One region of the Undibacterium sp. YM2 genome, then DNA from elsewhere that is predicted to be linked to it. Evidence: predicted binding sites of a transcription regulator. Region 1 holds the regulator's gene; the other holds the start of a gene.
The links. Region 1 encodes sigma-54, which starts transcription at its own class of promoters, with help from an activator protein. Its sites were predicted from a motif close to TGGCANGNAANCTGCTTT; they were not measured.
Positions count from the first base shown of each region.

Region 2: the regulator sigma-54 is predicted to act here: its motif matches at 2,811-2,828, upstream of UNDYM_RS06310 (NarK/NasA family nitrate transporter).

Region 1 is NZ_AP018441.1:493,344-498,123, forward strand. Features, by position in the region: gene UNDYM_RS02375 (enoyl-CoA hydratase/isomerase family protein) at 1-430, opposite strand, end outside; gene hpf (ribosome hibernation-promoting factor, HPF/YfiA family) at 1,129-1,476, opposite strand; gene UNDYM_RS02385 (RNA polymerase factor sigma-54) at 1,584-3,074, opposite strand; gene lptB (LPS export ABC transporter ATP-binding protein) at 3,086-3,841, opposite strand; gene UNDYM_RS02395 (LptA/OstA family protein) at 3,843-4,412, opposite strand; gene lptC (LPS export ABC transporter periplasmic protein LptC) at 4,427-4,780, opposite strand, start outside.
Region 2 is NZ_AP018441.1:1,404,925-1,409,704, forward strand. Features, by position in the region: gene UNDYM_RS31035 (protein kinase) at 1-336, opposite strand, end outside; partial or broken gene UNDYM_RS31040 (protein phosphatase 2C domain-containing protein) at 369-1,547, opposite strand; gene UNDYM_RS06310 (NarK/NasA family nitrate transporter) at 1,567-2,781, opposite strand; gene nirB (nitrite reductase large subunit NirB) at 3,153-4,780, shown strand, end outside.

The DNA.
Region 1 (4,780 bases):
CTTCCGGCATCGCCATCTTGGTACGCTCGGTGACGATGCGCAAACGGCAATCTGGCCCTGCCTGGGCGATACCCATGCCACCACCCATGACGACGCCATTCATTAGCGCGATATAGGGTTTTGGGTAGAAATGGATTAAATGATTTAAGGCATATTCCTCGGTGAAAAAATCTTCCAGCAGGGCGGAGTCACCTTTGGGTGTGGCAGTGCCAACGTCATAGAAAAAACGGATATCCCCACCGGCACAAAATGCCTTCTCGCTGCTGCTGTGGATAAACACCGCCCGCACGCTTTGATCATTATGCCAGGCCAGCAAGGTCGCTGTCAGTGCTCTTACCATATCGAGTGACAGCGAGTTCAGCGCTTTGGGTCTGTCGAGGGTGATATAGCCTATATTGTTCTTGACGGAGGTAAGTACAAATTCGCTCATGGTGGTTGACTATGCAGGGTAGGGGATGAAGCTGCTATTTTAACTTTGTCAGACGAGGGCGTCACGGGGTGTATATGTTTATGAGGAAATAGAGTAAACGCATCATGCTCGTTGCCGTTGCCGTTGCCGTTGCCGTTGCCGTTGCCGTTGCCGTTGCCGTTGAATTTTGGGGTTGCTTTTGACTTTCCGCAGTTCCCATGTGTAGCCGCCATTTGTGCAGTACAGAAAATGGAAAAAGAAGAGCCGCTGTTTGAGCGAAGCGAGTTTCGGATCTTCCCATTTTTTGTACTGCACAAATGGGCACCCCGAAGGGGCGGCTGCGCCTGGGTCGCCTTTCTTTGAATACTTACTTTGGCGACGCAAAGAAAGTATTTCGGCTGCCGGGCCGGGACCCGGCTTGTATCCACGGAGGGCAATCGCTTCAGTCAAAGCGCCACTTGCAATAAGCACCTCGGCATATAACGAACGTCGCTGGATTCCAGCTAAAAGCACGCTGGAATGACGTTAATATAAATGCCGTGAATCAACTAACTCGCAGCTTGTTAAGCAGCGTATGTGACAAACGACAATAAAAGTAAATTATTTATTTTAAATGTCAGAAACTAGACCTACAAAAAACCATGCACCCAACAAAAAGGACGCCTTCTAGCGTCCTTGTTTTGGATGTCCACAACCCTGTTCGGGTAAGGACTGGGGTCTTATGAAGCCGATGCCGGATCAGGTATGTGCTTGATGGCGTCGTGCTGATGGTCTTGAATTTTATCTTTATGCTTGATGACCTGACGATCAAGTTTATCTACCAGTGCATCAATGGCTGCATACAGATCATGCGCCAGACTTTCAACGTGGATATCTTTACCGCTAATATGCAAATTAATGTCAGCTTTGTGTCGTTTTTCCTTTTCCCGGAGCTTGTCCACCGTCAGGATGACGGCGATATCAATGACCTGGTCGAAATGCCGCCTGATACGTTCTAGTTTGGTATGTACATATTCACGAATTGCAGGAGTTACTTCGACGTGGTGTCCACTGATGGTGAGATTCATACTGTGCTCCTATAGTGATGTTGCTTGCTATTACGATACGCTCTCAGCATTTATTAGCCTTGAGCTAAATCATATATAGCAATTCAAACCGTGATTACAAGGACTGCTTACAAAGATTTACGCAAACTCACTGGGGGGATTTTGAGGGCTTCACGGTATTTGGCAACTGTCCGTCGGGCAATTACCATGCCCTGTTCACCCAGCATGTCTGCAATTTTGCTATCAGAGAGTGGGCTTTTCTGGTCTTCTGCTCCTATCAACTGCTTGATGAGTGCACGTATCGCGGTGGAAGAAGCTTCACCCCCTGTTTCCGTCGCGACATGGCTGCCGAAAAAGTACTTCAACTCAAACATGCCATGTGGGGTCAACATGTATTTTTGGGTTGTTACACGTGAGATAGTGCTCTCGTGTAATCCTAGTGTATCAGCAATTTCGCGCAAAACAAGGGGGCGCATTGCAACAGCACCGTGGGTGAAAAAATTGCGTTGCCTTTCGACTATCGCTTGTGCAACGCGCAATATAGTCTCAAAACGTTGCCGCATATTCTTGATCAGCCAGCGTGCTTCCTGCAATTGTGCGCCCATGCCAGCTTCGCCACGGTTTTGCTTCATGATGTTGGCATACATGCTGCTTACCCGCAGCCTGGGCATGACATCCTGATTCAGCATGACTTGCCAGCCGTTACCGGATTTTCTGACGATCACATCAGGTACGACATAGTCAGATTCATCAGCAGCAAAGGCCAGGCCGGGGCGTGGTTTGCACAGGCGAATGACAGTTTGTGCATCGCGCAAATCTTCATCGTCGCAGTCGAAGATTTTCTTGAGTTTGGTGAAATCTCTTTGTGCAAATAAAGTCAGTTGCGTTTCAACAATTTGCAATGCCAGTCTGCGTGTGACGAAAGCAACTTTTGGTAAACGCCTGATTTGCAAGGCCAGGCATTCAGACGGGCTGCGCGCACCGACACCTGCGGGATCAAAGCTTTGCAGCATGTTCAGCGCAAACGCCAGTTCTTCTGGTTCTACGCACAGTTCCAGTGGCAAACTGGCATGTATTTCATCTAATGTTTCGGTCAGGTAACCGTTATTGTCGAGCGCATCGATCATCAGCTCGACCAGGGCACGGTCACGCGGTTCGCGCAGGTTCAGGCGCATCTGTTCCAGCAAGTGTTCACGCAGGGTGATATGGGCTGCACCGAGCTGGGGGCGGCCATCTTCATCATCGCCAGACTTGCTGCCATGCTGCACATCATCAAAGCCCCAGTCTTCTTCGCTGGAGGTGGTGCTGTCATTGCTGATGACGGTTTCTGCATCAGCGGCAGCCGGTTCTGCTGACTTGTCACTGTCTTCTCTTGCTGCCGGTGCTTCCATGCCGGCATCGGCAGAAGTACTGCTGGTATTGATGGCACCGTCGGCCAGCAGGCGTACGGCGTGATCGAGGGGATCATCGACGCGTTCCAGCATGGGATTATCGGTCAGCAGCGTCTCCAGCTCCTGATGCAATTCCAAAGTGGATAACTGCAATAATCGTATCGATTGCTGCAATTGCGGCGTTAAGGCCAGATGTTGTGAGGTACGTAGTTGCAGGCTTTGTTTCATGATGATTCCCGTCACATCCGGAAGTGTTCTCCGAGATAAACGCGACGTACAGATTCATTTTGTATGATGTCGTCAGGCTTGCCGCTGGCAAGTACCGCGCCCTGGTTGATGATATAGGCGTGATCGCAGATGCCCAGGGTTTCGCGCACATTATGGTCGGTGATCAGCACACCGATGCCGCGCTCCTTGAGGAAGCGCACGATGCGCTGGATTTCAATGACGGCGATAGGATCAACACCGGCAAAGGGCTCATCCAGCAAGACAAAGCGAGGATTGGTCGCCAGTGCACGGGCAATTTCGACGCGGCGGCGTTCACCACCTGACAGTGACAGCGCCTGGCTTTCACGTATTTTTTCTATCTGCAAGTCTGCCAGCAGAGCGTTGAGCCTTTGCTCAATTTTTTTGGCACCGAGATATTTGCCTTCACTGTCTTTTTGCAATTCGAGTACGGCACGGATATTGTCTTCCACCGTCAGCTTGCGAAATACCGAAGCTTCCTGTGGCAGGTAAGACAAGCCCAGTACGGCGCGCTCATGGATAGGCAGTTGCGAGATATTCACGTCATCAATCGTGATATCACCAGCGTCGGAAGGTACCAGGCCAACGATCATGTAAAACGAGGTGGTCTTGCCTGCGCCATTCGGCCCCAGCAAACCCACCACCTCGCCACTTTTCAATAGCAGGGAAACATCGCGTACCACCTGGCGCGCGCCATAGCGCTTTTGCAAGCCCTTGACAAGCAAGGTGCTGCTTGACTGTGCTGTCATCTTATTTAGCCTGTTTTTCTGGTTTTGGTTGCAAGGTGATGGTGATATTGCCTGAGCCATCTACATGCTGGCCACTGGTTGAATTCGTGCCAACAAATACGTCATTCTTGCTGTCGTAAGACAGGTATTCACCTTCCTGTTCCTGGGTGACGCGCTTGCCTTCGAGGTAGCGTACCTTGGCCTTGGAAATGAATTTGACGATTTCTGTACTCTGGTTGTATTCAGCACGGTCAGCTTCGCCATCTACCCACAGATCAGGGCCACCATCGCGTTTCTGGCGGAAGGTGACTTTGCGGCCACCGCCACCTGTCAGAACAACAAACTGATCACCATTCGGGGCTTCGGTCACGACAGCACTCTCAGAAGTGACGGTCAGGGTGCCACGCACCAGGGACACACCCTTGGATAATCTGCTGACGCTGGCTTTGCCATCACTGATGCCATAACCGGCTTTGATGATGGTCTCTTTATTACTGTCGGCTTTTTCTGCATTCGCAGAAACACAGGCCAGGCCCAGGCAGGCCAGGCTGATCAAGCGTGTGACGCTAAATGATGTTTTGATCATGTGCATATTCGCTTTCTTGCTTATTTAGTCCCGGTTTTGGGAGCAGGTTCACGTTTCTTGAGTTGAATGTAAACCTTGCTCAGCAATTCCAGGCCTTGGGTTGAATTATTGGCAATCATGCCAGTTGCAGTTGAATGCAGTTTGCCAGTCGTAATTGAAACCGGTTTGTCGGTTTTAACGATGTCTTCGTCCGGCAAGAGCAAAAGATAATCAGACTCCACACGCACAAATTGTGAACTCAGGCCCTCAGGTCTCTCCATGCTGACATTGTCATGCAAGTGAACCTCATCATGCTCGCGCTTGGGTGTGGTCAGTGAAGATTTTTGCGATACAACGGCGAGTTCAGCACGCAGGTGCAGGGGAGGCCTGCCCTG
Region 2 (4,780 bases), 910 kb from region 1:
GGTTTCAAAACGTTCAGCCTCGTCACGTGCCACGGCTTTGAGCAAGACGTTTTCCAGCCAGTGTGGCAAATCCGGGCGGTAGCGCCCCGGCGACGCAGGCTCAGCAAATTTGGGGCGCTGGAAAGGTTCGATTTCGCCATACGGATAGTGGCGTGTCAGCAAATAGTAAAGTGTGACGCCGGTGGCATACAGATCAGTGGCGCGGGATGGTGCTGCACCCTGGAATTGCTCCGGTGCCAGAAATGAAGGTGTGCCTGCCATGCTGTGACTGGCATTGCCCTGGCCATCCTGGCTGTCAAAGCCGGATTGTGCGACACCAAGGTCAAGAATGCGGATTTCATCATCATCCCCAGATGCACATTGGCGGGCTTGATATCCCTGTGCAGAATGCTGCGTCTGTGCAGCGCACCGATGGCGCGTACCAGCTTGCCACCATAAGCGACTGCTTCTGGTATCGTGAAATGCTGCCCGGCTTCCAGCCTTTGTTGCAGGGATGCACCGGCATGCCAGGTTGAGAGATAGTACAGGTAGTTTCTTTGATCGGGCGTGATCACCTGGGGGAAAAAACGTGCTACCACGCGCTTTGCCAGCCATGCTTCATGCGCAAAGGCTGAGCGCTCCTGCGCATCATTGGCCTTGTCGGGATGCAGGGTTTTTAACACCAGTTGCCGGTGATGAGAGGTGTCGCTGACGCGATACAGTATCGTCGTCAGCGAGGTATGCATGACTTCTTCTATCGCATAGCCATCAAGGGTCTGGCCGGGCTTCATGCGTGGTGGTACGGGCAGGGCGCGCAGCTCGCTGATGGCATCGCGCAACTCGCCTTCTGGCAAGCTGTCTATGCGTGCTATCACCGCACTGCAGTTGTCTTGCGACCCCGCTTTCAATGCGGCTGCACATAGAGCTTCGCATGCAGCCTCACTGCCCAACTTACCGGTGCTGACCTGCTTCAAAAAATCTGTCAGGTCATATTCTGTCAGACTGGCCCAGATACCATCACAGGCCAGCAAAAAGACATCATTGACACGCAGCTCACCCATGCCATGATCGATGACGAGGTGGTTGTCCAGGCCGATGGCACGGGTCAGCACATGTTGCATCTCCGGTCTGTCCCAAACATGATCCTGGGTCAGTTTTTGCAAGACACCGTCACGCAACAGGTAACAGCGGGTGTCGCCGACATGGGCGCTGTAATACATGCGTCCGCGCAAGACCAGTGAGGTCATGGTAGTGGCCATGCCTGCCAGCTCACGGCGGACTGAGCCTTGCTGCTGTACCCAGCTATTCATGGCGACCAGCACCTTGTCGAGTGCTGTTGTTACCTCCCAGGTGTCAGGCGTAGCATAGTAGTCTGTCAGCAAGCCACGTACTACATATTCAGCCGCTTCGCGCCCGCCTTCATTGCCAGAGACGCCATCTGCCACTGCCAGTACCATGCCTTTGCAGGACAGCTCGGGTTCGCCTGGCGTGACCATGCCGACAAAGTCTTCATTACGCGGGCGTATGCCAGCGACGCTGTGATGTCCTGTGCTGACTGTCAGTGGCATGTTTGTGTATTTTGTGTATTCAGATTTTTGCAGTAGTCATGGCGGCAGAGCCCCAGGTCGTGCGCCAGCGTTTCTTGACCAATGATAAACCCAGCAAGGCGATGATGGCGAGGCTGGCGAAAATCGACAGGCCTATTTGATAACTGCCGGTGATCTGGCGTGAATAACCCATGCTGGCCGCCAGATAAAAACCACCTATGCCACCAGCCATGCCCACCAGGCCAGTCATGACACCCATCTCTTTACGGAAACGCTGCGGCACCAACTGGAATACCGCACCATTGCCAGTGCCCAAGGCCAGCATGGCAACCACGAATACACATACTGCAGCAGCCGCAGATTGCAAGCCGATGGATGCAATGAACAGGAAGGCAGAAGCGATGGTGTACATGACAGACAGGGTCTTGATGCCACCTATGCGGTCAGCAATACGGCCACCCATGGGGCGTACCAGAGAACCGGCAAAAACACAGGCAGCAGTGAAGTAACCGGCTGTCACTGGCGTTAAACCATATTGCGTATTGAAATAAATCGTCAGGGAAGAGGCCAGGCCAGAGAAGCCACCAAAGGTCACGCTGTAAAAGAACATGAACCACCAGGCGTCTTTGTCTTTCAGCACGGCCAGGTATTCAGTCAATGATTTGCTAGGTGCATCACCTGGCGCATCCTTGGCAAAAATCAGGTAAACCGCCAAAGCGATGAACAAGGGTATCAGCGCCAGGCCAAACACATTTTGCCAGCCAAAGGCAATTGCCAGTGCTGGTGCAAACAGGGCGGCAAAGGCGGTGCCGGAATTGCCTGCACCCGCTATCCCCAAGGCAGTACCCTGGTGTTCAGGCGGATACCAGCGCGATGCCAGCGGCAATGCCACGGCAAAGGCAGAACCTGCGACGCCCAGGATCACGCCGAGGAACAGCAGTTGTTCATAAGTGTGCAAATTCCCCAGCCATGCCCAGCATAATCCCGCCAGTACGACGATCTGGCCTATCAAACCGGCTTTCTTGGGTTTCAGATGATCGACCAGCACACCCATGACGATGCGCAGCAGGGCACCGGCCAATAAGGGGGTGGCGACGATCAGGCCTTTTTGCGCGGCAGTCAGGCCCAGGTCCTTGGAAATCTGGATGGCGAGTGGCCCCAACAATACCCAGACCATGAAACTCAGGTCAAAATAAAAAAAGGATGCCAATAAGGTGGGTGTGTGCCCGGCTTTCCAGAAGGAAGTTTTTTGCATGATCGCTCCAATAGTGAACATGCATGCCACTTGCAAGGGACGTGCCATCAAAATGTGCAGGTGATTCACGTATTTCATGATTAAAAACAAAACTTTCTGCGCAAAAACTGTGCGTACTCTGAATTAAATGGTGCATTGCACCAGAATGGCTGGGTTTTGTATGAGTACCGCAAGGATTTTGGGCGCATGCTTCAATAAGTGGCATTGTTTTTGCCGCCAACAGAGGAATCCTCCGTTTTTCTTGGTGAAAACCATATTAATGCGCAGTTAAATTGGTGCAGGCTTATAAAAACAGCCTGGCTTTCCCTCTGATAAAAATGAACTGGCATTGCTCTTGCTTAGAGTCTGGGGAGACAAGCAAAGGAGCAGCCATGAAGAAACTTAAGCTAGTGATGGTAGGGAATGGTATGGCAGGTGTGCGTACCCTGGAAGAATTAATCAAGATCGCGCCCGACCTGTATGACATTACCGTATTTGGTGCAGAACCTTATGCCAATTACAACCGTATCCTGCTATCACCAGTACTGGCAGGCGAGCAAACCATCAAAGACATCATGCTTAATGATGTCGACTGGTATGAAGAAAATAATATCACGCTGCACCTCGGAAAAAAAATCACCAAAATCGATCGCCACAAACGTATCGTGATCGCCGAAGACGGTACCCAGACTGAATACGATCGTCTGCTGCTGGCCACTGGCTCTACACCTTTCATGTTGCCGGTTCCAGGCAAGGATCTCAAGGGCGTGATTGCCTACCGCGATATCTACGACACCAACACCATGATAGAAGCGGCAGAAAAGCATACACATGCTGTCGTTATCGGTGGTGGTCTGCTGGGTCTGGAAGCCGCCAATGGTTTGAAAATGCGCGGCATGAGCGTGTCTGTCGTGCATCTGCCAGGCTGGCTCATGGAGCGTCAGCTTGATCCTGTTGCTGGCAAGATGCTGCAAAAATCACTGGAAGACCGTGGCCTGAACTTCCTGCTCGAAAAAAATACCGAAGCCATCATTGGTGATGATGCTGGTCACGTCAAAGCCATACGCTTTACCGATGGCCTGGAAATCCCTGCGCAACTGATCGTCATGGCAGTTGGCATACGCCCCAATACTGCGCTGGCAGAATCTGCAGGGCTGTACTGCAATCGCGGCATCATCGTCAATGACACCATGCAGACTTATGACCCGCGCATTTACTCTGTTGGTGAATGCGTCAATCATCGCGGCACTGTGTACGGTCTGGTCGCACCTCTGTTTGAAATGGCCAAAGTCTGCGCCAATCACCTGGCTAATTTTGGCATAGGCCGTTACCAGGGTTCAGTCACCTCCACCAAACTGAAAGTGACAGGTATAGATCTGTTTTCTGCCGGTGAATTCATGGGTGGCAAAGACACGGAAGAAATCATCTTGTCTGACCCCATAGGTGGCGTTTACAAGAAGCTTGTGGTTAAGGATGACAAGCTGATTGGTGCCTGTTTATATGGCGATACTGTCGATGGCAGCTGGTATTTCAAATTGCTACGCGAAGGCAAGAATATTTCTGAAATCCGCGATTCCCTGATGTTTGGTGAATCAAATACCGGTGACGTTGGTCATGAAGGCCATACCAAAGCCGCTGCCATGCCGGACGAAGCCGAGGTCTGTGGTTGTAACGGTGTCTGCAAAGGCACCATCGTCAAGGCCATCAAGGAAAAAGGCCTGTTCACCCTGGATGATGTGCGCAAGCATACCAAGGCTTCAGCTTCCTGCGGCTCCTGTACCGGGCTGGTAGAACAAATTATCATGTTCACCGCTGGTGGTGATTATTCAACGGCTTCAAAAGTCAAACCCATGTGCGCATGTACTGATCATAGCCATCAGCAAGTGCGTGATGCCATCAAGGCCAACAAGTTATTGACGGTATCTGGCGTGCAGGAATTCATGGAATGGCGTACTCCTAACGGTTGCTCCAGTTGTCGCCCGGCCATCAACTACTATCTGATTTCTACATGGCCACGTGA